Regions from separate parts of the Bacillus cereus group sp. N8 genome, predicted to be linked through region 1. Evidence: riboswitches for the same ligand, from Rfam matches in the RefSeq annotation. Region 1 holds a riboswitch; each other region holds the start of a gene.

Region 1 (10,785 bases):
TCTTTTTATCTTCGGATTTTTTTTCTTCAGTTTTATTTTCTTTCGTTGTATCCGTTTTTTCTGTTTTGCTTTCTTTCGTTACATCTTCTTTTTGTTCTTTATTTGTCGTATCACTTTGACCACAGCCAGTTATTACAAAAGCTGCTACGATTAGTGTAGAAAATAAAGAAAGTAATTTTTTTGACATATTTCTTCCCCCTATTTGTTTAAAACCAGTTGAGTCTGTATAATCAGACCCTTTATACCTCTCACATTAGCCCCACGTTTTATTATAAGAAAGTGAACCAGTATTCGCCAGCTTTTTTCCGATTGTTTTTATTATTTTGATATCTTAATGATTATTTTTAATAGAAACATAGTTAAAGCTTATATAGGTAATTACAATATTTTTCCGCCAAAAGAGAGAGAAGATTATCTTTTCTATTTTAAATATTTAATCTTTTTGTTAGAGTAAATAATAGAGATATATTGAAAGGGGATAAAGACTAGATATGTGGATGAACTTTTAATGATTAGAAAGTGGATAGAGGAAATTTTCTCTCATTAATGAGGGTTTATTTAGCTATCTGTAAATCATTCAAGGACTGCGTATTTAGCTTGTACATCCCTTTTGTAAGAATAGATGCCTATGTGGGGAAAGTTTATATCTCTTATATAAAATATGCGTCCTTTAACTTTGGAGGAGTATAGTATGAATCAATTAAAAAGTAAAGTAGCAGTTGTTACGGGTGTTAGTCGTCTAGATGGCATTGGAGCAGCGATTTGTAAAGAATTAGCTGAAGCAGGATACGATATATTTTTTACGTACTGGACGAATTACGATAAAGAGATGCCTTGGGGCGTTGAACCAAACGAACAAATACAATTAAAAGAAGAGCTAATAAAGAACGGTATTGAAGTATCAAGTATGGAGTTAGATTTAACTCGGAATGATGCGCCGGAACAACTTATAAATAAAGTTACTGAACAAATGGGGTACCCTGATATATTAATTAATAACGCAGCGTACTCTACGAATAATGATTTCTCCAATTTGACTGCTGAAGAGTTAGATAAACATTACATGGTAAATGTTCGCGGCACTACATTATTAAGTAGTAAGTTTGCTCAAGGATTTGATAAAAAATCTGGCGGTAGAATTGTTAATATTACTTCGGGGTAATTTAAAGGGCCTATGGCTGGAGAACTAGCGTATGCAACAACGAAGGGAGCTATTGATGCTCTCACTAGTACGTTATCAGCATTAGGGATAACGGTTAATGCGATTAATCCAGGTCCAACTAATACGGGATGGATGACAGAAGAGATAAAGTGCGGGTTAACACCGATGTTTCCTTTTGGAAGAATTGGTGAACCAAAGGATGCAGCAAGGCTTATTAAGTTTTTAGTGAGCGAAGAAGCCGGATGGATTACAGGGCAAGTTATTCATTCAGAAGGTGGATTTAAGAGATAAATTTATAAATAAAAAGAAGGTATCTCATTTCAGTGAGATACCTTCTTTTTAATCTTTCTTCAATCTTCGTGCTATACCATTCCCTAATGACTGTAATCCTTGAACGAGAATGATTAAAATAAAGACTGTTGCATACATTACTTCAGGTTCGTAGCGTAAATGTCCGAATCGATATGCGAGATCACCGAGGCCTCCAGCACCTACAAGTCCAGCCATTGCTGTTGCACCGATTAAGCCAATTGTTGCGATTGTTAATCCAAGTACGAGAGACGGACGAGCTTCTTTAACCATAACGTGCCAAATGATTTTTATAGTAGAGACTCCCATTGCTTGATATGCTTCAATGACACCGCGATCCACTTCTAATAAAGCAGTTTCCATTAAACGTGCAATATAAGGGGCTGTAAATACGACAAGTGGTACGATAACACCTTGCACGCCAATGGACGTTCCCATTAGAAACTTTGTGAAAGGTAAAATAAAGAATAATAGAATGATAAATGGAAGAGAGCGGATGACATTAATAATTGTATTAAGAATAGGATAGATAATTTTATTTTCTCGCTGTCCACCAGGTCTCGTTAAAACAAGTGTGACACCAAGTGGTAATGCAATAAGAATAGAGATAAGTAGTGAAATAGATGTCATTTGAAATGTTTGAATTGTTGCTTCCCATATTACGTTACCCCACTCATCCAAAAAGGACTTGTTTCCCATAATCTGTTCTACCTCCTTCTACGATGATCCCTTGTTCTTGTAAAAATGATAAGGCACGGTGTACTTCATTTTTTTCACCTTGCATATGAACGGTCAGTTTCCCATATGCTTCATGTTTTAACTGCGTAATATTTCCTGATAAAATATTCGGATATACTTGAAAACGTTTTGTAGCGATAGCTAACGCTGGTTCTCCTGAAGCGGTTCCTATAAATGAAAGTGTTACGATTTCCCCGGTGCTTTGTAACTCTTTCTGTACCTCTTCTGGAATTTTAGCTGCAAATGCGCTATTTACAAATTTCTTCGTTGTTACATGTTGTGGATTTGTAAAAATGTCCTTCACCGTTCCACTTTCAACGACAGATCCATATTCCATTACAGCAACTCGGTCACAAATACGCTGGATGACATTCATTTCATGTGTAATTAGTAAAATCGTGATCCCGATTTCTTCATTAATTTTTAATAACAAATCAAGAATAGAATCGGTCGTTTCCGGATCTAATGCGCTCGTTGCTTCATCACTTAATAAAACTTCAGGCTCATGAGATAGTGCACGAGCAATTGCTACACGTTGCTTTTGACCACCAGATAATTCGCTTGGATATGCATCTTTTCTATTAAAAAGATCAACAATACGTAAATACTTTTCTACCCTTTTTTCAATTTCATTTTTGGAGAGACCAGATAGACGTAAGGGTAGAGCGATGTTTTCATAAACGGTAACGGTTTTAAGTAAATTGAATCCTTGAAAAATCATGCCGATCTTTTGTCTTGCTTTTGCGAGTTCTTTTGTCGATAAGGTTGTTAAATCTTGTTCATTTACAATGATATTTCCTGTCGTTGGTTTTTCTAATAAATTTACACAACGAATTAATGTACTTTTGCCAGCGCCACTATATCCGATGATTCCAAATACTTCGCCCTTTTTTACTTTAAGGGAAGTTGATTTAAGAGCCTCAACATTCCCTTTTTTTGTTGTAAATACTTTGGAGACGTTTTTTAATTCAATCATTATAGTCAGCTCCTACCAAGACGGTAAAACAGAACCATCGAATTTTTTCTCAATGAAATCTTTTACTTCTTTAGATTGATAAGCTTTCTTTAATTTATTAACAACAGCATCATCTTTATTTTCAGTACGAACAACGACCCAGTTCACATATGGTGAATCTTTTCCTTCGCGGAAAATAGAATCTTTCGCGGGGCTTAATTTTGCACCTAATGCAAAGTTTGTATTAATTGCAGCTGCCTTTACTTCACTTAGCTGCGTTGGTAATTGAGATGCCTCTAATTCAACAATCTTTAAATTTTTCGGATTTTCAATTACATCTTTTGCAGTCGCTTTTTCTGTAGCTTTTGGATCAACTTTTAAAACTCCTGCTTTTTCAAATAGCTTTAAAGCACGAAGCTCATTTGTTGGATCATTTGGGACAGCGATTGCATCGCCCTCTTTTAATTCTTTTACATCTTTTAAACTTTTAGAATATACACCCATAGGGAATGTTACTGTTGAAAATACTTCAGTTAATTTCATGTTGCGTTCGGCTTTAAATACATCTAAATAAGATTTAGTTTGATAGCTATTTACATCGAGGCTTTTTTCATCTAAAGATACGTTTGGCGCTACATAATCATTAAATACCTTTACATCAATTTCGAGACCATCTTTTGCTGCAACTTCTTTCACCTTTTCAAAAATTTGTTCATGCGGTCCACCTGTTACACCAACGGTAATCTTTTTCTCATCTAATGCTTTTACCTCTTTATCAGAATTAGCACCACATGCACCTAACAATAATACAGCTCCACTTACAATACTTAATAATACCTTTTTCATCTATAATTCCCCCTTAATATACGTTCCAAAATAAAAAGCACCTCTCAAAAATAAGAGAGGTGCCGAATAGACGAAATAGGTTCCTCTCTTATCTTCCAAAACGAAAATCGTTCTGCAGGAATTAGCACCTTAGCTTATACGTTATAAGCTCGGTTGCCGGGCATCATCGGGCCAGTCCCTCCGCCACTCTTGATAAGAGTATGTGTATGTAGTTTTTAAATATGGTACTAATAGTAAATCTTACAAAAAGAATTGTCAATGTTATTTTCTGAATATATTTTATTTTAAGGTAATGGAAACATTTCCTTTTTTATGTCCGGTCTCTACGTACGTATGAGCTTTTGAAATTTCTTCTAACGGGTAAGTTTTATCGATAACGGGCTTTAATTTTTCTTCTTCCGTTAGCATTTTTAGTAGAAGCATATCTTCTTTGCTTACTTTTGCCATCGTTCCATTGACTGACACGTATTTACCGTTAGCTGTTAATGCTTTCTTACAATAGGATTTTTTAATTTTTCCAACTGCATCAAATATAATATCGTAGCGTTCATCTCGCTTTGTAAAATCTTCTTTAGTATAATCAATTACTTTATCAGCCCCTAAAGATTGCACTAGTTCAAAATTTGAATTGCTACAAACAGCCGTAACGGTTGCGCCGAAATATTTAGCGAGTTGTACGGCAGCTGTTCCCACGGATCCAGATGCGCCGTATATGAGCACTTGTTGCCCTCTTTTTATACGGGCCTTTCTTAGGAAGTGTAATGCCGAAGTTCCGCCAAAGGGAATAACTGCGGCTTCTTCATACATCACATTGGTAGGTTTCAATGCTATTAATCCACTTTCATGTACACATGTATATTCTGCATAACCACCAACATTAAGCTCTGTTAATGCAAAAACTTGGTCTCCTTTTTTAAATAGAGTTACATCCGTTCCTGCTTCTTCGATTTCACCGGATAATTCTACGCCGAGTATAGGTTTTCTAGGTTTGCTGAAACCTAATATAATTCGCATAGGAATCCAAAATAATAGGGGGCTAGAAAAGCTCCGCATTCTACAATCTCCAGTTGTTACACTTGTTGCATGAATCTTAACTAATACTTCATTCTTTTTAGGAGTAGGTTTCTTTACATTTTGAAGCTTGAGAACGTTAGGTGGCCCGTATTTTGTGCAAATAATTGCTTTCATAGCAACCTCCTGAATAAAGTTATTTTCCTCTACATCATATTTAAATTTTTTTAAAATCATGCTTATGGTTTCATTTCATAATAAGTAAAAGAAGGATAGTTCTTTTTTACAGTGTAGTATTTTCCTTTTAAGAAAGTAGGTACAATAAGAATAGAGAGAAGTACTAGTGAGATTAGAATTTCAAACGAGGAGAGTGCCATTTGAAAAAAAGAAAAATAGCGGTTGTAATTGTAGCATATACAGTGTTGCTCGCGACTTCTATATATACATACAAAGAGCAACTGGACCATCCTATTATGAGTGATGTAGGAAAGTTGCTTCCAACGAAAATTAAACGTGTTGAAAATGCTGAGGATGAAAGTTCATTAAAACAGTTAGTGCAAGATGCAAATGTTTCTGGAGAGAAGATTTCTATTGCAGGTATGCAACATAGCCAAGGCGGGCAGACGTATTATCCGAACGGTACAATGCTTGATATGAAAGGGTATAATGAAATATTAGAATTCGATCCGGAGAAGAAGAGGATTAGGGTACAAAGTGGTGTCACATGGAGTGACATTCAAAAGAAAATCAATCCATATGGTCTTGCAGTTCAAGTGATGCAATCTCAAAATATTTTTACTGTTGGTGGTTCATTAAGTGTAAATGTGCATGGGCGTGATATTCGTCATGAAGCATTGATTGATACAGTAGAGTCGTTCAGATTGTTAATGGCAGATGGTACGGTACGTAATGTAAGTAGAGAAGAAAATGCGGACTTGTTTCCGTATGTAATTGGGGGATACGGATTGTTTGGTGTAATTTTAGATGTGACGCTAAAGTTAACTAATGATGAATTATATGAAACGCATACGAGGGTACTAGACTATAAGGAATATTCTTCGTATTTTAAGGAGAAGGTGAAGAAGGCTGAGAATATACGTATGCATTTAGCGCGTATTTCTGTTGCACCAAAGTCGTTCTTGAAAGAAATGTATGTGACGGATTATGTATTGGCGGAAGATCAACAGAAGCTGGGAGAATACAGCGAATTAAAGGAAGAAAATATTATAGCCGCACCGAAGTTTTTGCTTGGATTATCGCGTTATAGTGATTGGGGAAAGAATGCATTTTGGGATATACAAAGAAGTTATTTTGAACGTACAGATGGTAAGTATGAAACTCGAAATAATGTAATGAGATCTGATAGTGCTTTTATGGAATATGATAATCCGAACTTGACCGAAGTTTTACAAGAGTACTTTGTACCAATAGATAGTTTTGCAGAGTATATAGATGATTTACGAAGTGTTTTAAATGAAGAGGAATTAAACCTTCTTAACATTACAATCCGCTATGTAGAAAAGAATGAGAATGCGGTGCTATCTTATGCGAAAGATGATATGTTTGCGCTTGTATTTTTAATTAATCAAGGGCGTTCTGAGGATGAAATAAAGAAAACAAAAGTGGTCATTCAAAAGATGATTGATGTTACTTTAAAGCATAATGGAAGTTATTATTTACCGTATTATTCTTATCCGGCAAAGGAGCAACTAAAGAAAGCATATCCTCGCATAGAAGAATTCCTTCAGAAGAAGAAGGAAGTAGACCCAGAGGAACGATTTGTGAATTTATTTTATAAGGAGTATAGCAAATGACATATAGAAGATTTGTAGCGTCACAAAGCATAATTATGATGGCGGGAAGTATGGTATTTCCTTTTTACATTCTATTGCTTCGAAATGTTGGTAATAGCTTCTCACAATTTGGCTGGGCGTACGGCTTATTTGCCTTAACTTCAGCTCTAGTATATCCGTTAGTTGGAAGAATCTCTGATAGGGTAGGTGATAGAAAGTTATTAATTATATACGCCTGGTCCATGGCTATATTAATGCTTTGTTTTCCTATTGCAACAGAGGTTTGGCATGTATACATTCTCCAAATTTTAATGGGTATTTTAGGTGCTGTGCAGCGCAATACGGAGAAGACATCGTTAGCACGAAAGGTAGTGCATAAGGAAGCTGGTTACGAAATTGGGAAATACCATGTATGGACATCGATTGGTGGCGGGGTAGCTATAATTGCAACTGGTTACCTAGTGGATTTCTTTACGATAGGGACTATTTTTTACATTGCTTCAGTTTTATATGTAGTGAGTGGAATTGTATTAAGTAGCAAAAAAATATAATCATACCCATTTTTACCTGATTACCCTTTATTTGTTATACTTATGGAGAAGACAAAAGAAAAGGGGACATTGCCTTTGATGAAATTTATAGTTTTAGCTATTCTCACTTTGTTTTTGATTCCATGGACTAGAAGCGGTAATAAAATTCGCGCGGTGGATAAAGGAGGAAATGAGAAAGTTGTAAAGGGTAAGAAATCATCTATTTTAGTTATTCCTGTTTTATTTTGGATAGGTATTGTAATCTATGAATATTTCTGGCTAATTGATGATCGAGCAGATTCTATTCTTACTCATTATTCTGTTGCAGTAGCGATTTTAATTGGGCTTGTTTTATTCTCACAAGAGCAGGTAGGGAAATTAGAAGGTACATTAAAAGGAATTCTAATGTTTGTTTTACTCGCAAGTTACGGCTATTTTGGTTATTTACACGATATAGTAATCTCGCAAAAGAAATATGATTCGGTCGTGAAGGTAGAGAAAGATATTTCAGAGCCATTTACTGAAAATGACCAACCGTTTACAGTTCCGCCTAAAACAGCGGAAAATAAAATGAAAAAGGTATTTGGTGATATTCCGAAAGTAGCTTATTTTGAGCTAGGGGAATTAACGCCACAAATGGTAAATGGTGAAGCCTTGTATGTAGCACCGATAGAAGTTTCGGGATTTTTTAAAGCACGTAAAGCGGAAACAATTCCAGGTTACGTAACAATGTCAGGTACAAATCCTGATGCGGAAGCGAAATTACATCTTGGATATAAAATGAAGTATGTACCAAGCATGTTTTTCGGTAATAAATTAGAACGTGTCGTTCGAAAAGCAGAGCCAGATTTAGTTTTTAAAGGGAAACCAAAATTTGAAGTTGATGATAAAGGAAAACCGTATTATACAATGACATACGGTGAGTTTATTTCAGGAAGATCAGGGTTTGAAGTAGAAGGCGTTGTCGTTGTTGATGCACAAACAGGTGATGTGAAACGATACGATAAAGGGAATGCACCCAAATTCGTTGATGGTGTATTAAATCATGAAACAGCATCTACGTTAAATACGTACTTCGGAAAATATATTCACGGATTTTGGAATACGAAATTCTCACAAACTGACATGAAGATTCCGACTGAGTGGGGGACGAAGGAAGGTGTTACGCCAATTTTCGGAAAGGATGGTAAACTGTATTACTTTACAGATTTCACTTCTCCGAAAGAAGGTGTAGATTCTGCCCTCGGCTACTCATTAGTTGATGCACGTACAGGAAAGTTGTATTACTATAACGGAAAAGAAGTGAAGGGAATTATGGACGGTTCGGCTGCTACAGAAGTAGTAGATAATTCCTTTAAGAGAGAGAAATGGCATGGAACAATGCCAGTTATTTATAACGTATACGGTAAACCTTCTTGGATTGTACCAGTTATTGATGACGGCGGATTAGTACGTGCTCATACTGTTATATATGCTTCTAATGCAAAAGTGTTTGCGTCAGGTTCGACGCAAAAAGAAGCACTTGAGAACTATAAAAATGCGCTAAGCGGAAGTGGTGATTCATTTAGACCGACTTCAAATGGGAAAGAGGCGCAAAAAGAAGGCACTGTACAACGTGTGTACAAAGAAAAATCAGGTGAAAATACGATTGTGTACGTACTATTAGAAAACGAGCAAAAAGTATTTATGGTACCAGCGAAGAAATTCCCATATGCAATGTTTACAGAAGTAGGAGATCCAATTCAAATCACATATTTAGACACAGGAGAAACGATGGCATCTGTATCTAAATTTGCAAATAGTAATTTGAAAAAGTAAAGCGATAGAGATTCTATCGCTTTTTTTACATTATTAAACAGGAAAATACAGTATACTTGACGTATATTTATGTTGTAACTATAATTGTTACGATTTGATATTTATATGAAAGGGTGAATGAAAAAAGTGAATGGAGTTAATCACGAAGTATATAAACCTGTAAAGACAAACAGGTTATGGATGATTCTTGTATTAGGGACACTTACGGCAATTGGGCCATTATCGATTGATATGTATTTGCCTTCTTTACCAAAATTAACGGATGATTTACAAACGGGGGCATCTCTTGCGCAGCTTACATTGACAGCTTGTTTACTTGGGCTTTCAGTGGGACAATTATTTGTAGGTTCAATTAGTGACATTTACGGAAGACGCAAACCTCTTATTATCGCTCTTATTATTTATGTTGCTTCTTCTTTACTTTGTGCTATTGCACCATCGATTTGGAGTTTAGTGCTTTTACGTTTCTTACAAGGTGCTTCAGGATCTGCTGGTATCGTTATATCACGTGCAATGGTACGTGATATGTATTCAGGTTCTGAAATGACGAAGTTTTTCTCACTGCTTATGCTAGTAAACGGAGCAGCACCTATTTTAGCACCGATTATTGGAGGGCAATTATTACAGTTCACATCATGGCGCGGCGTTTTTATCGTTCTTGGAGCAATTAGTATATTCATGCTAATATCAGCTACTTTCGTATTACGTGAAACATTACCTCCTGAAGAAAGAGAGACAGGTGGATTATCAGGAACGTTGGCAACATACGGAAAGCTTTTGAAAGATCGTTTATTTATGGGTTATGCATTGTCGCAAGGATTGGTAACGGCTGCAATGTTTGCTTATATTTCTGGTTCACCGTTCGTGTTGCAAAATATATACGGGGCATCACCACAACAGTTTAGTTTGTTCTTTGCAATTAACGGTATTGGTATTATTATTGCTAGCCAAGTTACTGGCCGCTTAGCGGGTAAAGTTAATGAGAAAACTTTATTTGTTACTGGTATTATTATTGCGGCTGTTGGCGGTCTATCGTTACTACTTACGATCGCACTTGGAATAGGGCTAATCGGTGTTTTATGCTCGCTATTCCTTGTTGTATCAAGTGTTGGGGTTGTATCAACAACGGGCTTCTCGTTAGCGATGAGAAATCAAAAACAAGCAGCAGGAACAGCATCAGCTTTATTAGGTTTATTACAGTTCATTTCAGGAGCACTTGTTGCACCGCTAGTAGGTATTGGTGGAAGTAATACAGCATTGCCTATGGGTGTTGTTATAGCTCTTTGTGAAATTGGTGCTGTACTATGTTATTTATTTATGGCAAGAAGAAGTGAGAAGCAGTTTGAACTGCAACAAAAACAAAATTTAGAGGCTTAATAAAAAAGAGCTGATTCAAACATTTCTTTGAATCAGCTCTTTTTTTCATTTCTTTGAAATAACTCATGCAAAAGTTATTTGCATAAAGTGACGATACTGTGACAAAAATGTTGGTATGTATATTAAGATATCGTCTTAAGTGTAAAAAGTAGGGCGTTCTCGGTATAATAACAAGTGGAGATAAAAGAAACTATAATTAGTAGTAGCTGTAGATAAAAGGAGAATTCGAGATGAAGAAGGTTTTGG
Region 2 (10,785 bases), on a different contig from region 1:
TAGTATATGGTGATCGGGTGATGACATATGATTTATGTGGAAAAAGTCATTATTGTAGAAGGTAAATCAGATAGAAGAAAGATTGAATCTATTATTCGTGAACCGGTGGAAATTGTTTGTACAAATGGTACAATTGGTTTGTCGAAAATGGATGAGCTCATTGATCAGTTTTTTGATAAGGAAGTGTATGTACTAGTGGATGCTGATGATGCTGGAGAAAAGTTAAGGAAACAATTTCGAAAGGAATTTCCGCAAGCAGAGCATATTTATATTGATCGCTCGTACCGAGAAGTGGCAACTGCGCCATCTTCACACTTAGCAAATGTATTATGGGGAGCTGACATTGACGTTTATACAGAATATTTACGGTAAGGAATGATAGAAGTGATTGACTGGACAGGTACCGAAGCTACAGCCCTAATAGAAAACGAAGAAAAAACAGTGCTATATGTATATACACCAATGTGTGGAACATGCCAATTAGCAAAAAAGATGTTAACAGTCGTTGAGATGACAATTGAAGAGTTGAAAATTGGAATGTTAGATTTAAATTATGCTCCGCATTTAGCGAAAGAGTATGGAATCGAAAGTGTACCGTGTTTACTTGTTTTTGAAAATGGGACACTCATGAAGAAGATATATGCATTTCATTCGGTTGAATATTTATATACGGAATTAAAGTAGGCGGCAAAGTTTTTGCCGCCTCGACATATTTCTTGGGAAATATGTCGAGATGCAGGGTGGTTACAGTATTTGTCGAGCGAAAGTAACAGGATTGCTCTTTAGTGAGAGGGAATGGTATGTGTAATAGAAAGTGATATGAAGGATGTGATTTAGGGTGAAATTATATTCTTTGCTGCAATCATTTGTAAATTATGCTAATGGTCAATATCATTTAGAACCGCTTTTAAGACAAGGAGAAAAAACTGTTAATTTCCGCTTTGGAGATGAAAGTTGTTCGTTACAAATTTCAAGAGATTATATAGAGCTGCTACATGAGGAAAGAGGAACGGAGCAAATTGTTTGTGTAGATGAAGAAGATGTAAAACAATTGGTGAACGGCAATGTAAGATTGCAAATGTTAATGAACGATGGACGTGTACAGTATTCGGGAACGTATCGAACGATGCTATTAGTTGAATCAATGTTTCATATATGTAAGCCGATGTCAGTGGGTGCTTAAAAGTCTGAAGTTTCTTTTTTTACGAAAATTTCTGTTGACATGCCGTATGGATATTGATACAATTCAATTCATAAAATATAGACAATTTAATAAATTTCAAATCAGACGAAAATTTAATCTGATTTCTCTTATCAAGAGAGGTGGAGGGACTGTGCCCTGTGAAGCCCGGCAACCGTCAACTTATGTTGAAATGGTGCCAATTCCTGCAAAGCAAATGCTTTGAGAGATGAGAGAGAGGGATAATGTTGTTATATACGCATATAAACCTTTCTGCTTCTCTAAAGCGGAAAGGTTTTTTTGTTGTTTGAATGTGGCGGACATTCAAATAATAAAAGTAGTGATAACGGTAGAACCTGCATCAAAAATAAAAAATTGCGGAGTCTATCCAAAGTTTTATGAAATCCAGCTCCAGCGGCTAGAATGTTCGATGGCTTCGCTTCTTCCTATGAGGCAAGAAACGCCTCTACGTCAGAAGCTCCATCCACTTTACATTCTAAACGAGCCGCTTGCGCTTTTTAAACAAAAAAGGGGTGAACATCATGATCTTATTAGAAAATGTAAAGAAAATATATAAATCAAAAAGCGGTGATGTCACTGCTGTAGATAACGCCAACTTACAAATAGAGAAAGGCGAAATATTTGGTGTTATCGGATATAGTGGCGCTGGGAAAAGTTCTTTAATTAGATTGTTTAATCAGTTAGAGAAACCAACGTCTGGTCAAATTACAATCGCAAATCGTGTCATTTCAGCAATTACAGGAAGTGAACTTCGTAAGGCAAGACAAGAAATCGGAATGATTTTTCAGCACTTCAACTTACTTTGGTCACGAACTGTACGCGAAAATATCGAATTCCCACTTGAAATTGCGGGTGTGGATAAGGCGAAGAGAAGAAAACGTGTTGATGAGTTAATTCATCTCGTTGGATTAGAAGGAAGAGGAGACGCATATCCATCTCAGTTAAGTGGTGGACAAAAGCAGCGCGTTGGGATTGCAAGAGCGTTAGCAAATAATCCACAAGTACTTTTATGTGATGAAGCAACGTCAGCTCTTGATCCAGAAACGACGGATCAAATTTTAGATTTATTATTAGATATTAATAAGCGTCTAGGCTTAACAATTGTATTAATTACACATGAGATGCACGTGATTCGGAAGATTTGTAATCGTGTTGCGGTAATGGAGCAAGGAAAGATTGTAGAAAGTGGTCCTGTACTTGATGTATTTCGTAATCCACAGCAAGACATTACAAAACGATTTGTACAACAGTTAACTGATTCTGAAGATACAAATGAAACGATTGAAAGCTTAATTGAAAAATACCCAGATGGAAAAGTAATTCGCTTGCAGTTTATCGGTGAGGCTGTAGAAAGGCCGGTTCTTCAAAGATTAATGCAACGCAGTGATATAGAAGTTAGCATTTTGCAAGGAAATATCGCACAAACGAATAACGGTTCTTACGGTAGTTTAGTCGTTCATTTAAATGGTGAGGAAACAGCAATCCAGCAAGCAATAGAAGGGATTCATCAAGATCAAGTAGAGCTGGAGGTGATTGCGCATGGATAAGTTAATCGCAAATGTTGATTGGAATCAAATGCTAGAAGCGACTGGTGAAACGTTATATATGACGGCAATCGCAGCGCTTGCCACATTTGTTTTAGGACTTATTTTAGGACTATTACTCTTTATGACAGCGAAAGATAATTTATGGGAAAACAAAGCAATTAATACGGTGATTGGAGCGTTCGTAAACATTTTCCGTTCGATACCGTTCATCATTTTAATTATTTTATTAATCCCGTTCACAAAGATTCTTCTTGGAACAATACTTGGAGCGAGTGCAGCGCTGCCAGCTTTAATTATTGGAGCGGCACCATTTTACGCGAGAATGGTTGAAATCGCACTTCGTGAAATTGATAAAGGCGTAATTGAAGCTTCAAAAGCGATGGGGGCAAAAACAAGCACAATTATTTTGAAAGTGTTAATTCCAGAGGCGTTACCAGCGTTAGTATCGGGTATTACGGTAACGACAATTGCTTTAGTAGGTTATACAGCAATGGCGGGAGTTGTTGGTGCTGGTGGCCTTGGAACACTTGCTTATTTAGAAGGGTTCCAGCGAGGAAATAACGATGTAACAATCGTTGCGACAATTTGTGTATTACTAGTTGTATTTTTCATTCAGTGGATTGGTGATAGTGTAACGACTCGAATAGATAAAAGATAATGAAAATGGGGGTATTTAAAATGAAAAAATTATTACTTACGGCACTTATTTCAACTTCAATTTTTGGGTTAGCTGCTTGTGGTGGGAAAGATAAAGATGAAAAGAAACTTGTTGTTGGTGCTTCTAACGTACCGCACGCTGTTATTTTAGAAAAGGCAAAACCTTTACTTGAGAAAAAAGGAATTGAATTAGAAATTAAAAAATTCCAAGACTACGTGTTACCGAATAAAGCGTTAGCGGATAAAGAAATTGATGCAAACTACTTCCAGCACATTCCGTATTTAGAAAAAGAAATTAAAGATAAAAAATATGATTTTGAAATAGCAGGAAAAATTCACTTAGAACCGATTGGTGTATACTCTCAAAAATATAAGAGCTTAAAAGAGCTTCCAGATGGGGCAACAATTATTATGAGTAATTCTGTTGCTGACCATGGACGTGGTTTAGCAATTTTACAAAAAGAAGGCATTTTAAAAATTAAAGACGGAGTAGATCCAGTTAAAGCGACTCCGAAAGATATTGCAGATAATCCGAAAAATCTAAAATTTAAAACGGATATCGAGCCTGGTTTATTACCACAAGTGTATAACAATAAAGAAGGCGACGCTGTTCTAATTAACTCTAACTATGCAATTGATGCGAAATTAAACCCAGAAAAAGATGCGATTGCAATTGAAGGAAATGATTCTCCATACGCAAACGTAGTAGCTGTTCGTAAAGGTGATAAAGATAAAAAAGAGATTAAAGCTCTTGTAGAAGTGCTGCATTCTAAAGAAATTGAAGACTTTATTAATAAAGAATATAAAGGGGCAGTTGTTCCTGTAAAAGAATAATTGCTGAAAAGGGCTGGTGTACGCCGGCCCTTTTTATAACTACATAACTATACGGGAGAAGGGGACATCATATGAAAAAAATTATATTGTCAGTTGTTACAGCACTGTCTGTATTTACATTAGCTGCCTGCGGGGGGAAAGAGGAAAATAAGCTTGTTGTTGGAGCTTCTAACGTGCCGCACGCTGTTATTTTAGAGAAAGCACAGCCGATATTAGAGAAAAAGGGTATTAAATTAGAGATTAAAAAGTTCCAAGATTATGTGTTGCCGAATAAAGCGTTAGCGGATAAAGAAATTGATGCAAACTACTTCCAGCACATTCCGTATTTAGATAAAGAAATTCAGGAAAAAGGATATGAAATTGTAAACGCAGGAAAAATTCATTTAGAACCAATGGGCATTTACTCTAAAAAATATAAAAGCTTAAAAGATTTACCAGATGGCGGAACAGTTATTATGAGTAATAACGTTGCAGAGCGCGGACGTATGTTAGCACTATTGCAAAAAGGCGGCGTTATTAAATTAAAAGACGGTGTAGATGTTGTTAAAGCAACAGTAAAAGATGTTGTGGAAAATCCGAAAAACTTAAAGTTTAAAACAGATGTAGAACCTGGACTTTCACCGAAGCTGTATGAAAATAATGAGGGTGATGCTTTATTTATTAATTCAAACTACGCAATTGATGCGAAATTAAATCCAACAAAGGATGCAATTGCAATTGAAGGATCAGACTCTCCTTATGCAAATATTATTGCAGTTCGTAAAGGTGACGAGAAGAAAAAAGAAATTAAAGAGTTAGTAGACGTATTGCATTCAAAAGAAATTCAAGACTTTATCAATAAAGAATATAAAGGTGCTGTACTTCCAGTAAATGAATAAGTGCAGGAAAGGATTGGGAAATTCCCAGTCCTTTTTTCTTTATATATATAAGAAGAAAAGTGTATCATATAAGGATGCAAGGGAAATACTTATATACATTTGTGAAAAAATTGTTACATTTTTTCAGCGTTTGCGATATCATTTTATTTGATATAAGATTAGAATGAGAATAAAATGAGAATATGAACGTTTTAGTAATTTTTAAAATGTATATATAGGATTAATGGAGGTATTGAGATGGCTGGTTCTACATTAACGGTTAAAGACTTACATGTATCAATTGATGGCAAAGAAATTTTAAAGGGTGTAAACCTTGAAGTAAAAGGTGGAGAAATCCACGCAATTATGGGACCTAACGGAACAGGTAAATCAACTTTATCTTCTGCAATTATGGGTCACCCAAAGTATGAAGTAACAGAAGGTAGCATCATCATCGACGGTGAAGATGTATTAGAAATGGAAGTAGACGAGCGCGCACAAGCAGGTCTATTCCTAGCAATGCAATATCCAAGTGAAATTAGCGGAGTAACAAACGCTGACTTCTTACGTTCTGCAATTAATGCACGTCGTGAAGAAGGCGATGAAATTTCTCTTATGAAATTCATCCGTACTTTAGATAAAAACATGGAATTCCTAGAAATGGATCCAGAAATGGCACAACGTTACTTAAACGAAGGTTTCTCTGGTGGAGAGAAAAAACGTAACGAAATTCTTCAATTAATGATGATTGAGCCAAAAATCGCAATCTTAGACGAAATCGACTCAGGTCTTGATATCGATGCATTAAAAGTTGTATCTAAAGGTATTAACCAAATGCGCGGCGAAGAGTTCGGTTGCCTAATGATTACGCATTACCAACGTTTATTAAACTACATCACTCCAGACTTCGTTCACGTTATGATGAACGGTCGTATCGTTAAATCTGGTGGCCCTGAGCTTGCACAACGTCTAGAAGCTGAAGGTTACGACTGGATTAAAAAAGAATTAGGTATTGAAGACGAAACAGCAGAGCAAGAAGCGTAAGAGAGGAGCATAAACATGACAATCGGTACATTACCTTTCGATCAAGAAACAATCCGTCAGCGCGCAAGCGAAGTAAACGAAGCTGCTTGGTTGACTGAGTTCCGCTTACAAGCTCTTGCACAAGCAACTGAACTTCCAATGCCAACGCCTGATAAAACGAAAATTGAAAAATGGGACTTTATCGGAAAAGGCGACGCTGCTAAGCAAGAGCCTGTAAGTTCTTTAACAGAGCTTCCAGAAGCAGTGAAAAACTTAATCGATGAAAATAACAGCGTATTAGTGCAACGTACTGGTACAACTGCGTTCGTTTCTTTAGCAGACGAAGCAAAAGAAAAAGGTGTTATTTTTACAGACATCATAACAGCTGCAACAGAGCATGCTGAATTAGTACAAAAGTACTTAATGAAAGACGGCGTGAAAGTAGACGAGCATCGTCTAACTGCGCTTCATGCTGCATTAATCAACGGCGGTGCATTCGTATATGTTCCGAAAAACGTTGTTCTTGAAACTCCACTTCAAGCTGTATTCTTAGTAGACGGCGAAGAAGCTAACGTATATAACCACGTATTATTCGTAGCTGATGCGAACAGTACTGCAACTTATGTAGAAAACTACGTTGCAAATGAAAATGCTAAAGGTATTGCAAATATCGTAGCAGAAGTAATCGTGGAACAAGGCGCACAAGTGAAATTCGGTGCGGTTGATCTATTAGCAAAAGACGTAACAACTTACGTTAACCGCCGCGGTGTTGTCGGACGCGACGGCCGTATTGATTGGGCTCTAGGTCTTATGAATGACGGAAACACAATCTCAGAGAACGTTACGAACTTAATGGGCGACGGATCATATGCTGATACAAAAACAGTAACAATTGGTCGTGGTAACCAAACACAAAACTTTACAACTAAAGTTGTTCACTTCGGTAAACACTCTGAAGGTTGGATCTTAAAACACGGTGTACAAAAAGATAGTGCAACATCTATCTTTAACGGAATTGGTAAGATTGAACACGGTGCATCTAAATCAAATGCACAACAATCTTCTCGCGTTCTTATGTTAGACGAGAAAGCTCGCGGGGATGCAAACCCAATTCTTTTAATTGACGAAGATGATGTAATGGCAGGTCACGCAGCTTCAGTAGGCCGCGTAGATCCGTACCAATTATACTACTTGATGAGCCGTGGTATTCCAAAACGCGAAGCAGAACGTTTAGTCATCCATGGATTCTTAGCACCTGTAGTAAATGAGCTTCCAATTGAAGGAGTAAAAGCACAGCTTGTTGAGGTAATTGAAAGGAAAGTTCGCTAATGAATATTCATGAAATACGCAAACAGTTTCCAATTCTTGATCAAAAAGTGAACGGCAAACAACTTGTTTATTTCGATAGTGCAGCAACTTCTCAAAAACCAATTCAAGTCATTGAAACGTTAGAACGTTACTATAAAGAATATAATTCTAACGTGCATCGCGGTGTTCATACGCTCGGTACGAAAGCTACCGACGCGTATGAAGGTGCACGTGAGAAAGTTCGCAAGTTTATTAATGCGAAATCAATGGAAGAGATTATTTTCACGCGCGGAACGACAACTGCATTAAATACAGTAGCAGCTAGCTATGGTCTTGAAAATGTAAAAGAAGGCGATGAAATCGTTATTTCTTACATGGAACACCATAGTAACATCATTCCGTGGCAACAAGTTGCGAAGAAAACTGGCGCAACTTTGAAATACCTTCCGCTTCAACCAGACGGTACAATTTCTTTAGAAGATGTTCGTCAAACTGTTACACCGAATACAAAAATCGTTTCTATTATGCAAGTATCAAACGTACTTGGAACGATTAACCCTGTAAAAGAAATCGGAGCAATCGCACACGAAAACGGAGCAATTATGGTCGTTGATGGTGCACAAAGTACACCTCACATGAAAGTGGATGTACAAGATTTAAACTGTGATTTCTACGCATTATCTGCTCATAAGATGTGCGGACCTACAGGTATCGGCGTATTATATGGTAAGAAAGAATTGCTAAACAATATGGAGCCAATTGAATTTGGCGGTGAAATGATTGATTTCGTAGATTTACAAGAATCTACTTGGAAAGAGCTTCCGTGGAAGTTTGAAGCAGGTACACCGATTATCGGTAATGCGATTGGACTTGGTGCGGCAATTGATTTCCTAGAAGAAATCGGTCTTCATAATATTGAAAAGCATGAACATGAATTAGCGCAATACGCTTTAGAAAGACTATCAGAAGTAGATGGCGTTACAATTTATGGTCCAAAGCATCGCGCTGGTCTAGTTACATTTAATATTGAAGACGTACATCCTCACGATGTAGCGACAGTATTAGATGTGGAAGGCATTGCGGTTCGCGCAGGACACCACTGTGCACAGCCGCTTATGAAGTGGCTAAAAGCTTCTTCTACAGCACGTGCGAGCTTCTATTTATATAATACACAAGAAGAAATTGATACATTTGTTGAATCGCTAATCAAGACAAAGGAGTATTTCACAAATGTCATTTAATAATTTAGATACGTTATATCGTCAAGTTATTATGGATCATTATAAAAATCCTCGTAACCATGGCGTGCTAGAAGATAGTGTTACCGTTAACTTGAACAATCCAACTTGCGGCGATCGTATTCAACTTACGATGAAAGTAGAAGAGGGTATTGTACAAGAGGCGAAGTTTGAAGGAGAAGGATGTTCCATCTCAATGTCTTCAGCTTCAATGATGACACAAGCAGTAAAAGGAAAGAAAATTGAAGAAGCACTTCAGCTTTCGAAAATTTTCTCTGACATGATGCTAGGAAAAGAGTACGATGACAGCATTGATTTAGGAGATATTGAAGCATTACAAGGCGTATGCAAGTTCCCTGCACGTATTAAATGTGCAACATTAGCGTGGAAAGCGTTAGAAAAGGGCTTAAACGAAGATAAGTAATGTTAAAGGTTCCTAAAAACGAGGTTATCTAAGGAGGGACACACCAACATGGCGAAGCAACTGCCAGATATCGGCGATTATAAATATGGTTTCAAAGACAAAGACGTTTCGATTTTCCGTGCTGGACGCGGTTTAACAAAAGAAATCGTTGAAGAGATTTCACGTATGAAAGAAGAACCACAGTGGATGTTAGACTTCCGTTTAAAATCACTGGATAAGTTCTATGAAATGCCAATGCCACAATGGGGCGGCGACTTAAACGACTTAGATTTCGATGAAATTACGTACTACGTAAAACCATCTGAGAAATCTGAGAAGTCTTGGGATGAAGTACCTGAGGAAATTAAAGCGACATTTGATAAATTAGGTATTCCTGAAGCTGAGCAAAAATATTTAGCTGGTGTATCTGCACAGTACGAATCTGAAGTTGTATACCACAACATGAAAGAAGACCTAGAAGCTCTAGGAATCGTCTTCAAAGATACAGATAGCGCATTAAAAGAGAACGAAGATATTTTCCGTGAGCATTTCGGAAAAGTAATCCCACCAACAGACAACAAATTCTCTGCATTAAACTCTGCAGTTTGGTCTGGTGGATCATTCATCTACGTTCCAAAAGGTATTAAAGTTGATACACCACTTCAAGCGTATTTCCGTATTAACTCTGAAAATATGGGACAATTCGAGCGTACGCTTATCATCGTAGACGAAGGCGCACACGTACACTACGTAGAAGGTTGTACAGCACCTGTTTACACGACTAACTCACTTCACAGTGCGGTAGTAGAAATCATCATTAAAAAAGATGCATATTGCCGTTATACAACAATCCAAAACTGGGCGAACAACGTATACAACCTAGTTACAAAACGTGCGGTTTGTGAAGAAAACGCAACGATGGAATGGATTGATGGTAACATCGGATCTAAATTAACGATGAAATACCCAGCAGTTATCTTAAAAGGCGAAGGCGCTCGTGGTTTAACATTATCTATCGCGATTGCTGGTAAAGGCCAACACCAAGATGCTGGTGCGAAAATGATTCACTTAGCACCAAACACATCTTCAACAATCGTTTCTAAATCGATTGCGAAGCATGGTGGTAAAGTAACTTACCGTGGTATCGTACAATTCGGACCAAAAGCGAAAAACTCTCGTTCTAACATCGAGTGTGACACGTTAATCATGGATAACCAATCTACATCTGATACAATTCCTTACAACGAAATCAAAAACGATTACGTTTCACTTGAGCATGAAGCGAAAGTATCGAAAGTATCAGAAGAACAATTATTCTACCTAATGAGCCGCGGTATTTCTGAGCAAGAAGCTACAGAAATGATCGTAATGGGCTTCATCGAGCCATTCACTCGCGAACTTCCAATGGAATACGCAGTTGAAATGAACCGCCTAATCAAGTTTGAGATGGAAGGTTCTATCGGCTAATAGATAAAAGTGAAAGCGCCCTGCTGTGCAGGGCGCTTTTTTATGTTGTGTGTCTGGGACGGGGATACCCAAGTGGTGTTCAGCTAAATATATTGACCTATCAACAAATTAGTACGTGAAGAGAGGGCCATATACCCAAGATCTAAATCATATCGACCTTATCCACAGACTTAACACGTTCCCAAATATACCTCATCCCAATAAAAGAACCATACCCAATTAAAGCACCTAGCATATTCAATATGATGTC
Region 3 (10,785 bases), on a different contig from region 1:
AGCTACTTGAATTCCAATATACGCAGCTTTCACATTACGCATATCTTGACTCGTCTCCACAAGTAGTACATCAATTTCGCCCTTCAATAACCCTCTCGCCTGCCTTGTATAGGCTTCAATCAGTTCCTCAAATGTAACTCCTCCTGTAACACTAATCGCTTTCGTTGTCGGCCCCATCGCACCTGCAACATATACTTCCTTCCCGCTTTCTTTAACAGCTTGCTTCGCCAATAGTGCTGCCTTTTCATTTAGTTCTTCATCTAAATGAGACAACTCATAATCACTTAATACGATATTCGTCGCACCAAATGTATTTGTTTCAATGATGTCAGCTCCAGCTTCAATATAAGCTTTATGAATCTTTAAAATAACATCTGGCCTTGTTTCTACTAAATATTCATTACACCCTTCGTACTCTTCTCCTCCGAAATCTTCCGCAGTTAAGTCCTCTTGCTGTATCATCGTCCCCATTGCACCATCTAATATTAGAATGCTATTTTGTAATCTTTCTTCTATACACTTCATCAATTAATACCCTCTTTCACTTCTTGCTTTGCTCTTACATATTTCACGAGATGTTCTGTAATTTCATATTTTAAAAATGGTGTAATAAGATAAACACCGTTAAAGTATTTCATCGCCGTATCGATTAACTCTTGTGAAATACGAATCCCTTCCTCAATAGCCGCCTCTTTCGTTTCATGTCCATCCATTCTTTGTCTTATCTCTTCTGGAAGAGTAATACCAGGCACTTCAAAATGAAGAAAATCTGCATTCCGCTTACTTACTAACGGCATAATCCCAATAAAGATAGGTTGTTCCAAATGCTTTGTCGCTTCATACACTTCCTCAACTAACGCTATATCGTAAATTGGCTGAGTTAAGAAATATTCCGCTCCAGCATCTATTTTCCGTTCCATTCGCTTAACCGCTGCTTTTAAATGTCTTACATGCGGATTAAACGCACCGCCGACAGAAAATCTTGTTGCCGGACCAATTGATTTCCCTAAAATGGAACGCCCATCGTTCATTTCTTTAATCATTTTTATGAGCTCAATAGAGGACAAATCATATACAGAAGTTGCACCTGGGAAATCGCCAACACGCGCTGGATCACCAGTTAAAGCTAGCACTTCCTCCATCCCTAACGCCGATAAACCTAATAAATGAGATTGTAGGCCAATGACGTTATGATCTCTACACGTTAAATGAGTCAATACCGGAATATCATGCTTTGTTAATAACGCACCCATTGCCATATTCGAAACGCGAGGCGATGCTAATGAATTATCTGCTAGAGTAATAGCATCTGCCCCAGCTCTTTTCAGTGCTCTTGCCCCTTCAAAAAAACGCTGCGTGTCTAATGTTTTCGGTGGGTCTAATTCCACTACAACTGTCGTTTGTTTCTTTGCTTTCTCTGCTAGAGTGACGTGAGATTTCGAACGTTTCTCGTGTGTATGAACTACTTTTGGTCTTTGAATCGTGTCCTTTTCTATTACAGGTATAGCATTTGCAATAGCGCGCTTCATACTTTCAATATGTTCTGGAGTAGTACCACAACAACCACCCAATAACCGAATACCTTGCTCAATAAATTTCGGTGTCATCGCTTCAAAATAAGCCGGACTTCCCTCATATACGTAACGTCCCTCCACATAATTCGGGAGACCTGCATTTGGATATGCTGACAAGTAGCCATTTTGAGGAATCGATATCATTTTAAAAGCTTCCGTCATATGAAGTGGTCCTAGTTGGCAGTTCAATCCAACAACATTCGCACCGTAATCTAAAAGCTGTTTTAATATTTCATTTACATCATTTCCATTTTGAGTCGTACCTGCCTCATGTAACGCTAATTGGGCTACAATTGGAATATTCGTTTGTTTTCGTAACACCTTAACAGCATGAAGTAATTCAAATTCATCATAGAAAGTTTCTAATAACAATCCATCAACCTGTTCTTCTAGTAAAGCACCTGCCTGCTCAAGTAACATAAACTCCCTTTCCATATCAGTTGTTGTAACAGCTCCGATATGTTTCATACCACCAATTGTTCCTAAAATTGCATTTCTTTCTGTAACAGATGCTTTCGCAATCTTCACTGCTGCTTTATTAATTTGAACAACTTGATTCTCTAAGCCATACATACGTAATTTCGCTTCATTTGCTCCATACGTATTCGTCTGGATAACATCCGCTCCAGCAGCTACATATTGTTTATGAATCGATATAATTAAGTCTGGATCAGACAAATTCAATTCTTCAAAACTACTTTGTAAACCATGCGAATGTAATAACGTTCCAACCGCACCATCACCTATTACAATTCCTTTTGATAATAAATCTAGTAATTTCACGAATCTCCCTCATTTCTATCAATATAAAAACCCCCTCTTCACTTTGAAGAGGGGGACATAATTGTTCCGCCTCTTATTATGCAAAACATTCGTTTTGCAGGTATTAGCACCGTTTCAAACATTTCGTTTGCAGGTTGCCGGGTTTCACAGGGCCTTTCCCTCCACCGCTCTCAATAAGAGTTGTCTTTATTATTTTATTTATGTAGCTAAAAGGAAATACGTTCCCTTTTTAACAATGTTTGTTAATTTTTTATAAATTTAGCATGCACAAATATAAAAGTCAATGACACTTGCGGAAAAATAAAAATTATTTAAAATAAAGTTGCAATTCAATTAACTTTTGTTGTAAAGTTAAAAACATAATAAAAATTTCATACGAACATTCTTATCTAGAGAGGTAGAGGGACTGGCCCTATGACGCCTCAGCAACCATTAACAATTTGTTAATAAGGTGCTAATTCCAGCAAATTGTGAAAGATTTGACAGATGAGAAGAAGACTCTATTCAATCCGAAAGCCTTCTTCTTAGAAGGCTTTTTTTATTTTATATTCAACTACTCGTTCAATTTAAAAAGGAGGAATTTTCACATGTCAACTATCGAAACAAAACTAGCACAAATCGGAAATCGTAGCGAAACTACAACAGGAACTGTTAATCCACCCGTTTATTTCTCAACCGCTTATCGTCACGAAGGACTTGGTAAATCTACCGGATTTGACTATTCACGAACTGGAAATCCAACTCGTGGTCTTTTAGAACAGGCAATCGCAGATTTAGAATATGGCGAACAAGGTTATGCCTGTAGTTCAGGTATGGCAGCTGTTCTCCTCGTCCTTTCATTATTCCGTTCTGGAGATGAACTTATTGTATCCGAAGATTTATACGGGGGAACGTATCGCTTATTTTCCGAACACGAAAAAAAGTGGAATGTTCGATGTAGATACGTAAATACACAATCTATTAAACAAATTGAGCAAGCTATCTCAACTGAAACGAAGGCTATTTTCATAGAAACTCCGACTAATCCATTAATGCAAGTTACTGATATTGCCGCTGTCGCAACTGTAGCGAAAAGACACGGACTACTTCTTATCGTAGACAATACATTCTACACTCCTTATATACAGCAACCATTAACAGAGGGTGCCGATATCGTACTTCATAGTGCAACGAAGTATTTAGGCGGGCATAACGATGTACTAAGCGGACTTGTCGTGGCAAAAGGAAAAGAACTTTGTGAAGAAATTGCTCATTATCATAATGCCTCCGGTGCTGTCTTAAGCCCATTTGACTCATGGCTATTAATTCGTGGTATGAAAACTTTAGCGCTTCGCATGAGACAACATGAAGAAAATGCGAAAACAATTGTTGCTTATTTAAATGATGAAGACGGTGTGACAGATGTATTTTACCCAGGAAGAGGCGGTATGATTTCGTTTCGTCTTCAAGATGAAACATGGATTAATCCATTCTTACAATCTTTATCCTTAATCACATTTGCTGAAAGTCTTGGTGGTGTAGAAAGTTTAATGACTTATCCAGCAACGCAAACGCATGCTGATATTCCTGAAGAAATTAGAACGGCAAACGGTGTATGTAATCGTCTTCTTCGATTCTCCGTCGGCATTGAAAATAGTAACGATTTAATTCAAGACTTAAAGCAAGCCATTAAACTTGTAAAAGAAGGTGTAAGCATATGAGTTATTCTATCGATACACTCTTACTACACAACCAGTATAAACATGATACTCAAACAGGAGCTGTTAACGTTCCCATTTATAACACATCAACATTTCACCAGTTTGACGTAGATGCTTTCGGGAAATACGACTATAGCCGATCGGGTAATCCAACTCGTGAAGCTCTTGAAGATATCATTGCTTTATTAGAGGGCGGAACAAAAGGATTCGCATTTGCATCAGGAATTGCAGCGATTTCCACTGCATTTCTCCTTCTTTCACAAGGTGATCACGTACTCATTTCAGAAGACGTATACGGAGGCACTTACCGAATTATAACTGAAGTACTCTCTCGTTACGGTGTTTCACATACATTTGTAGATATGACAAATATGGAAGAAGTAAAAGAAAACATTAAACCAAATACGAAGCTATTTTATGTAGAAACACCTTCTAATCCACTTTTAAAAGTGACAGATATTCGTGCTGTTTCTAAGCTTGCAAAATCTATTGGTGCTCTTACTTTTGTTGATAATACATTTTTGACACCACTATTCCAGAAGCCACTTGATCTTGGAGCCGATGTTGTTCTTCATAGTGCCACAAAATTTATTGCTGGCCATAGCGATGTTACTGCCGGATTAGCGGTCGTAAAAGATGCCGAACTCGCTCAAAAACTTGGATTTTTACAAAATGCATTCGGCGCTATTTTAGGGCCTCAAGATTGTTCTCTCGTACTTCGCGGTCTAAAAACATTGCATGTACGCCTTGAGCATTCAGCTGCAAATGCCAATAAAATTGTACATTATTTACAAGAGCACGCTAAAGTTAAAAACGTCTATTATCCAGGATTACAAACACATCTTGGATTTGATATACAACAATCTCAAGCTACATCAGCCGGAGCTGTCCTATCTTTTACTTTACAGTCAGAAGATGCACTCCGCCAATTTTTATCAAAAGTAAAATTACCTGTCTTTGCGGTTAGTTTAGGAGCTGTCGAATCGATTCTTTCCTACCCAGCTAAAATGTCACATGCAGCACTATCGCAAGAAGCTCGAGATGAAAGAGGTATTTCTAATTCATTACTTCGTTTATCTGTCGGCCTTGAAAATGTTGATGATTTAATATCTGATTTTGAAAATGCCCTTTCTTATGTAGAAGAACCTGTAAATGTATAGAGAGAAAAGAAGATATGAAATTAAGTTTTCATATCTTCTTTTTATGCTGTCTAACATATTCGTTTTAATTCTTTTCTGTCTGTATAGTTCATTAAAAAATAAAAGTGCATTATCTATTTCCAAGTAATGGATTAATTGATATATTAAGAAATAAAAGGGGCAAAAAATAATGGATACTTGTGCAGATGTTTTAATCGTTATCGATTTACAAAATGGAGTATGTTATAGCGGAGAGCATTTATTTGATTTACAAAATTTACTTACAAAAGTAAATAAAAGAATTTCTTCATATAGAAAATCAAATAAACCAATCATTTTTGTTCAACATTGCGATGATGATTTAGTACCCGAAAAAGAAATTTGGGCTATTCATACCGATCTAGATGTTCAAGAACAAGATTTTTTTGTAAGAAAAACACATGCCAATTCATTTTATAAAACAAACTTAAAAGAGATTTTAGATCAATTATCTGTACATCGTATTGAATTTTGTGGTGCCCAAACAGAGTACTGTATGGATGCTACAATTAAATTTGCCCACGGACTGAGATACGAAAACTTCATGGTACAGAAAACAACCTCTACGTTAAATAATCCATTTATGTCCGCAAAAGAGACAATTGATTTTTATGAGAATATATGGAACCACAGATTTTTAAAGTTGATAAAGGATGAACTCTAGAATAAAGGACTCAAATATTTAATCATCACCATAAGAAAGCTGATTATAATCAGCTTCTTTTAACCTGTTTTATATTCTATATATATCATTATAATTCCTTTTTCATATTATTTTAAAAATTTCGTATATTCATTTGAAAGAATAAGAAAATCATGATAAAATTGTGTTACAAATATATCTATATCTTTCAATTTTTAAAACGCATCAAAATTTTCACCCAAAAGTGTCATTTTACAAAACCGTACAAATTGATCTATTTTATTTACATCAGGGTCTCTTTTCTTACAATTTCTTTACTTTAGGACTTTTTTTCTGCAACAACTGTTTTCTTTTCTTTAATTTTTTGGTATGTATAGTATGGTATGGTATAACAGCTCACACGGAGGTGGAAAAGAACATGTTAGAAACCTTTCAAAAAGAAATAGAACTATATGAAAGCAATGCAGAATTATTGAAAGTGCTTGCTCATCCTGTTCGCTTATGTATTGTAAAAGGATTAATTGAACGTGGCCCAAGCAATGTTTCTACAATGTACACTGGCTTAAACATGCCACAATCTACAATTTCACAGCATTTAGCAAAGTTAAAAAGTGCTAAAATCGTTTCTAGTGAAAGAAAAGGATTAGAAATTTACTACAAAGTAGAAAACGAAACAATTATTCAACTCGTTCGCGTATTATTAGGTTAGGGACTAATAGACAGAGAAATAGAACGTATTCTATATTTTTCATCTCATATCTTTAATATAAATATATATCATGAGAGAAAATATACAATACTACATAAGTCGTATGAAAAAACAAGACACAGCAATATACTGTGTCTTGTTTTTTCATACTGTTAAATATTGATTCAAATGTAAATTCTGCATATCTTTTGTATGTATAACAACATCAAAAGCACTGCCTAAGCCTCCGTTCAAAATCATAGAACGAACTGCTCGGTTTCGTTTTTGAGTTTCAGAAAAAGGATTCGTATCTTGATGACTCGTAAGATGTTCTAATATTCCTGCCGCTAACAAAAACTCTGATTGCTTCCTGTGCCATATCGTATGAATCCCTTGTAACTCGAAAATCATCTTCAACTCATCCCAATGAACATGGGTAGTTAAATCCATTTCTCCTGGATATGCAAGAGGGTTACGAATTAGCTTATGCTTATAATATCCTCTTAAACTTCCTTCATGATGTGCAGGATGCATCCATTCTTCTTTTGTATAACCATAATCAACTGTAATACATATACCTCGCTGGAACCATTCCGCAATTTCTTCTATATACTCTTCCATTGCAATAGGTACCTCAAATCGCTGCCCCTCTGCAATATGAATATTATACTTCAATAAGTATCGACCAATTCTTTTCTCTACTGGCCTAAATACTTCTGCAAGGTCCCCTTCCTCTGTATACGTGATACGTACTTCATACAAAATTCCATTTCTTTTCTCAACTACTTCAACAGGAAACGCATCAAATAGCTCATTCGAAAAAATAATTCCTTCGAAAGACTCTCCCATTTCAATATACGATGTATAGTACGATACATTATCAAATGAGCAAAGACTCTCCTGCTGTAATCTTCTATGAAAAGGGCTCACTTCAACAATTGAATAGTTTAAACTACTAAAGGTTTCCGGAGATAATTGTTTCCATTCTTGTAAAACATCATAGGCAAACTTTCCCGTTCCCCCACCAACCTCACAAATATTTGAAGAAACTTCCCCATTTTCAACAAGCCGAACGAAAAACTTAGCAAAAGTTTTCGCAAAGACAGAAGATATATTACTACTCGTAAAAAAATCTCCTTGTCTTCCAATTTTTTCACGTTCTCTCATATAATATCCATGTCCCTCTGCATATAATACGAGGTTCATATACGTACTGTATGAAATTGAATAATCCTTTTCTTTCCCCATCCATTCTCTTAAAATGAGCTCCATCCCCATAATAACTCCTTATTGTAAAAATGGATTATTTTCTTTTTCAAATCCAATGCTCGTCTCTGGACCATGCCCACATAGCACCGCTGTTTCATCTGGTAATACAAATAATTTCTCCTCAATACTTCCAATTAATTCAGCAAAGCTTCCGCCAGGCAAATCTGTTCTCCCAATACTCATTTGGAATAATACATCACCAGAAAATACGGCATTCGCCTCTTTACAATAATAAGAAATACTTCCTGGAGAATGTCCTGGTGTCTCAAAAATTTCAAAGTTAAAAGAACCGATCGTTAATGTACCTTCTGCATCAATAATTTGATCTGCCGGTTTCGCTGTAATACTGCGGTTCATCATAAAAATTTGCGATCCATTCACAGTTGCATCTCCTAACCAATCCGCTTCTTCTTTATGTACGTATACCGGAATACGAAAAGCATCTCTCACGGCATCAACAGCACCAATATGATCAAAGTGAGCATGCGTTAATAAAACCGCAAGGGGCTTTAACTGCGCTTCTTGTAAATATGTAACAAGTTTCTCTCCTTCATGACCAGGATCAAAAATAATACACTCATTTTGATCATTCGTTAAAATATAAGCATTTGTTTGTAATGGGCCTAAAGGCATTTGTGTCCATTTCATATAAAAATCTCCTCCAGTTATTGAACTTACTTTCAATGATACAACATTTCTTTCTCTTATGAAAAGAAAGGATGCTATCTCGACATTCATTTTTAAAACATGTACAATATAAAAGAGTAAATATTCCAAAAACTCATCGTAAGAAATGAGAAGACAGAGGAGGATATTGTATGGGCCTTGTTATTATTTTTGCGCTAGTCACTCTGTTAGCTGTATTTGCTACGCTTAGAACACTTCGCGAAAAGAATTTTTTCGCGGGCGGCTTTGCAATTGCAACTGTACTCGTTTTCGGATGGTTTACGATCATGACTGTTCTATATAACGGGTACCCACCGGCAGCTTAATTCATTTTCATGCTATTCTTCATCAAGATTTTGCACAAAAAGAGGAAGGGTTTCCCCTTCCTCTTTTCATATTTCACAACTTATATCATCTTCGCTTCGTATTTGTGCTTTTTTACAAGCCAAGCTCCTCCGATAACACCTGCATCATTACCAAGTATTGCAATTGCTAACTTTGTGCTCTTTACAGCACGTGAGAAAGCATATTGCTCGAAATAACGTTGAATTGGCTCTAATAGTGCATCTCCAGCTTTAGATACACCACCACCAATAACAATTTTCTCTGGATTCAACGTACTAGCAAGGTTCGCTACAGCTAATCCTAAATAAGAAGCTACTTTTTCTACTACTTCGCTCGCTAGCTCGTCACCTTGTCCAAGCGCTTCAAACACATCTTTTGATGTAATACGCCCTTCTTCTGCTAACATGGAACGTAACATACTCTCTTTATCTGTCTCTTGTATTTTTTGCATAGCAACACGCACAATACCTGTTGCAGAGGCTACTGTTTCTAAGCAACCAGACTTTCCGCAATTACAAGGGAAAGGATTCTCTGTAACTACTGTAATATGTCCAATCTCACCAGCAGCACCACTAATACCGTGTACAATCTCACCATTAGCGATTACACCGCCACCAACACCAGTACCAAGTGTCATACAGATTAAATCTTTTGCTCCTTCGCCAGCACCTTTCCACATTTCACCAAGAGCTGCTAAGTTTGCATCATTATCAATAACAACAGGTAATCCTGTTTCTACTTCTAATAAATCTTTTAACGGATAGTTTTTCCACCCTAAATTAACCGCTTCATAAATCATTCCAGATGCCACATGTACAGGACCAGGAGCCCCCATACCAATACCGATCAACTTACTTTTTAATTCACCTAACTCTTCTAACTTTTTATCAATAGCTTTCGCTACATCAAGTGTAATATGTTTTCCTTGCTCATTTGTATTCGTAGGGATTTCCCACTTATGTAAAATTTCACCGTACACATTAATAAATGCTAATTTAATCGTTGTACCACCAAGGTCAACACCAACTAACCATTTCTCTTCCATGTTGCTTACCTACCTTTATCTAATTCTTATTTAGCTCTTTTTGAATTTCTTGCTTCAATAAAAATAAAGCTGTTTGATAGTCTTGTGGATCGATTAGCTGTGACTGATTTAATTCACGCAATTCATCTTGCATTAATTGTAAATCTGCAATTCGATCACCCGTATAAATAATCGTACCAAATTTCTTTAGCAATTGCTGAATATCATAAATAGATATCATTTCATCACCCTCTATGCTTACTTACTATAAAAAACTATAATAAGAAAACGTTCCCATATTTTATTATAATCAAGAAGAAAAAGTCTCGTCAATTTTTATTTGTCTATACAAGCCCATTTATAACCATTGTTCCTTTTTCTGTAATAATTTTTTCTACATTTTTATCAAATGGTTCAACAGGAATATGTTTTACCATTTGAAAATCATAAGCTAATGATAGCGTTTCCCCTTTATAATGCACGAGATAACGATCATAGTAGCCACCACCATATCCAATCCGTTCTCCTCGCCGCGTATACGCTACTCCTGGCACGATAAGAAGATCAATTTCACACGCATCCACTTCTTCCGTAAACGCTGGAATCGGTTCACGTAAATTCATATATACTGTTTCTAATTGATCAAAATTACTAATTTTCCGGAAAGACATCGTTCTTGTCCCTTTATTACACTTTGGAACAACAATTTTCTTTCCTTCTTCCCAAGCTTTTTCGATAATAGGATATGTATTCACTTCATGTTCCATCGAGAGAGTGATTCCAATTGTTTTAGCTTCAATCCACTCTTTTTGTCCATACAACGAAACTGCAATTTGTTCCGATAAAGTTGTATACTGTTCTTCAGATAAAGAATTCATGCGTTCTATTATTTGTTTACGTAAACGTATTTTCTCT

What was found. A riboswitch is a leader RNA that binds a small molecule or an ion and turns the genes downstream of it on or off. The one in region 1 is predicted to bind S-adenosylmethionine.
Region 2: linked by a shared signal. The riboswitch ahead of JDS80_RS20685 (methionine ABC transporter ATP-binding protein) and the one ahead of JDS80_RS26485 (MetQ/NlpA family ABC transporter substrate-binding protein) in region 1 are both predicted to bind S-adenosylmethionine.
Region 3: linked by a shared signal. The riboswitch ahead of metI (cystathionine gamma-synthase/O-acetylhomoserine thiolyase) and the one ahead of JDS80_RS26485 (MetQ/NlpA family ABC transporter substrate-binding protein) in region 1 are both predicted to bind S-adenosylmethionine.

What each region holds. Positions count from the first base shown of each region.
Region 1 is NZ_JAEHBK010000035.1:15,094-25,878, forward strand. Features, by position in the region: gene JDS80_RS26465 (DUF5068 domain-containing protein) at 1-187, opposite strand, end outside; partial or broken gene JDS80_RS26470 (SDR family oxidoreductase) at 662-1,453, shown strand; gene JDS80_RS26475 (methionine ABC transporter permease) at 1,502-2,170, opposite strand; gene JDS80_RS26480 (methionine ABC transporter ATP-binding protein) at 2,145-3,185, opposite strand; gene JDS80_RS26485 (MetQ/NlpA family ABC transporter substrate-binding protein) at 3,198-4,010, opposite strand; SAM riboswitch class I at 4,096-4,209, opposite strand; gene JDS80_RS26490 (NAD(P)-dependent alcohol dehydrogenase) at 4,290-5,198, opposite strand; gene JDS80_RS26495 (FAD-binding oxidoreductase) at 5,399-6,835, shown strand; gene JDS80_RS26500 (MFS transporter) at 6,832-7,365, shown strand; gene JDS80_RS26505 (DUF3981 domain-containing protein) at 7,444-9,162, shown strand; gene JDS80_RS26510 (multidrug effflux MFS transporter) at 9,280-10,539, shown strand; gene JDS80_RS26515 (hypothetical protein) at 10,770-10,785, shown strand, end outside.
Region 2 is NZ_JAEHBK010000016.1:21,127-31,911, forward strand. Features, by position in the region: gene JDS80_RS20670 (toprim domain-containing protein) at 28-372, shown strand; gene JDS80_RS20675 (thioredoxin family protein) at 376-684, shown strand; gene JDS80_RS20680 (hypothetical protein) at 839-1,183, shown strand; SAM riboswitch class I at 1,309-1,416, shown strand; gene JDS80_RS20685 (methionine ABC transporter ATP-binding protein) at 1,723-2,748, shown strand; gene JDS80_RS20690 (methionine ABC transporter permease) at 2,741-3,406, shown strand; gene metQ (methionine ABC transporter substrate-binding lipoprotein MetQ) at 3,427-4,239, shown strand; gene metQ (methionine ABC transporter substrate-binding lipoprotein MetQ) at 4,311-5,117, shown strand; gene sufC (Fe-S cluster assembly ATPase SufC) at 5,355-6,140, shown strand; gene sufD (Fe-S cluster assembly protein SufD) at 6,156-7,448, shown strand; gene sufS (cysteine desulfurase SufS) at 7,448-8,668, shown strand; gene sufU (Fe-S cluster assembly sulfur transfer protein SufU) at 8,658-9,089, shown strand; gene sufB (Fe-S cluster assembly protein SufB) at 9,138-10,535, shown strand; gene JDS80_RS20730 (VanZ family protein) at 10,678-10,785, opposite strand, start outside.
Region 3 is NZ_JAEHBK010000001.1:247,021-257,805, reverse strand. Features, by position in the region: gene metH (methionine synthase) at 1-525, opposite strand, end outside; gene JDS80_RS01320 (bifunctional homocysteine S-methyltransferase/methylenetetrahydrofolate reductase) at 525-2,357, opposite strand; SAM riboswitch class I at 2,428-2,537, opposite strand; SAM riboswitch class I at 2,740-2,850, shown strand; gene metI (cystathionine gamma-synthase/O-acetylhomoserine thiolyase) at 2,945-4,057, shown strand; gene metC (cystathionine beta-lyase) at 4,054-5,217, shown strand; gene JDS80_RS01305 (cysteine hydrolase family protein) at 5,387-5,899, shown strand; gene JDS80_RS01300 (ArsR/SmtB family transcription factor) at 6,297-6,587, shown strand; gene JDS80_RS01295 (class I SAM-dependent methyltransferase) at 6,732-7,844, opposite strand; gene JDS80_RS01290 (MBL fold metallo-hydrolase) at 7,854-8,483, opposite strand; gene JDS80_RS01285 (DUF2759 domain-containing protein) at 8,654-8,827, shown strand; gene glcK (glucokinase) at 8,908-9,891, opposite strand; gene JDS80_RS01275 (YqgQ family protein) at 9,911-10,111, opposite strand; gene JDS80_RS01270 (5-formyltetrahydrofolate cyclo-ligase) at 10,215-10,785, opposite strand, start outside.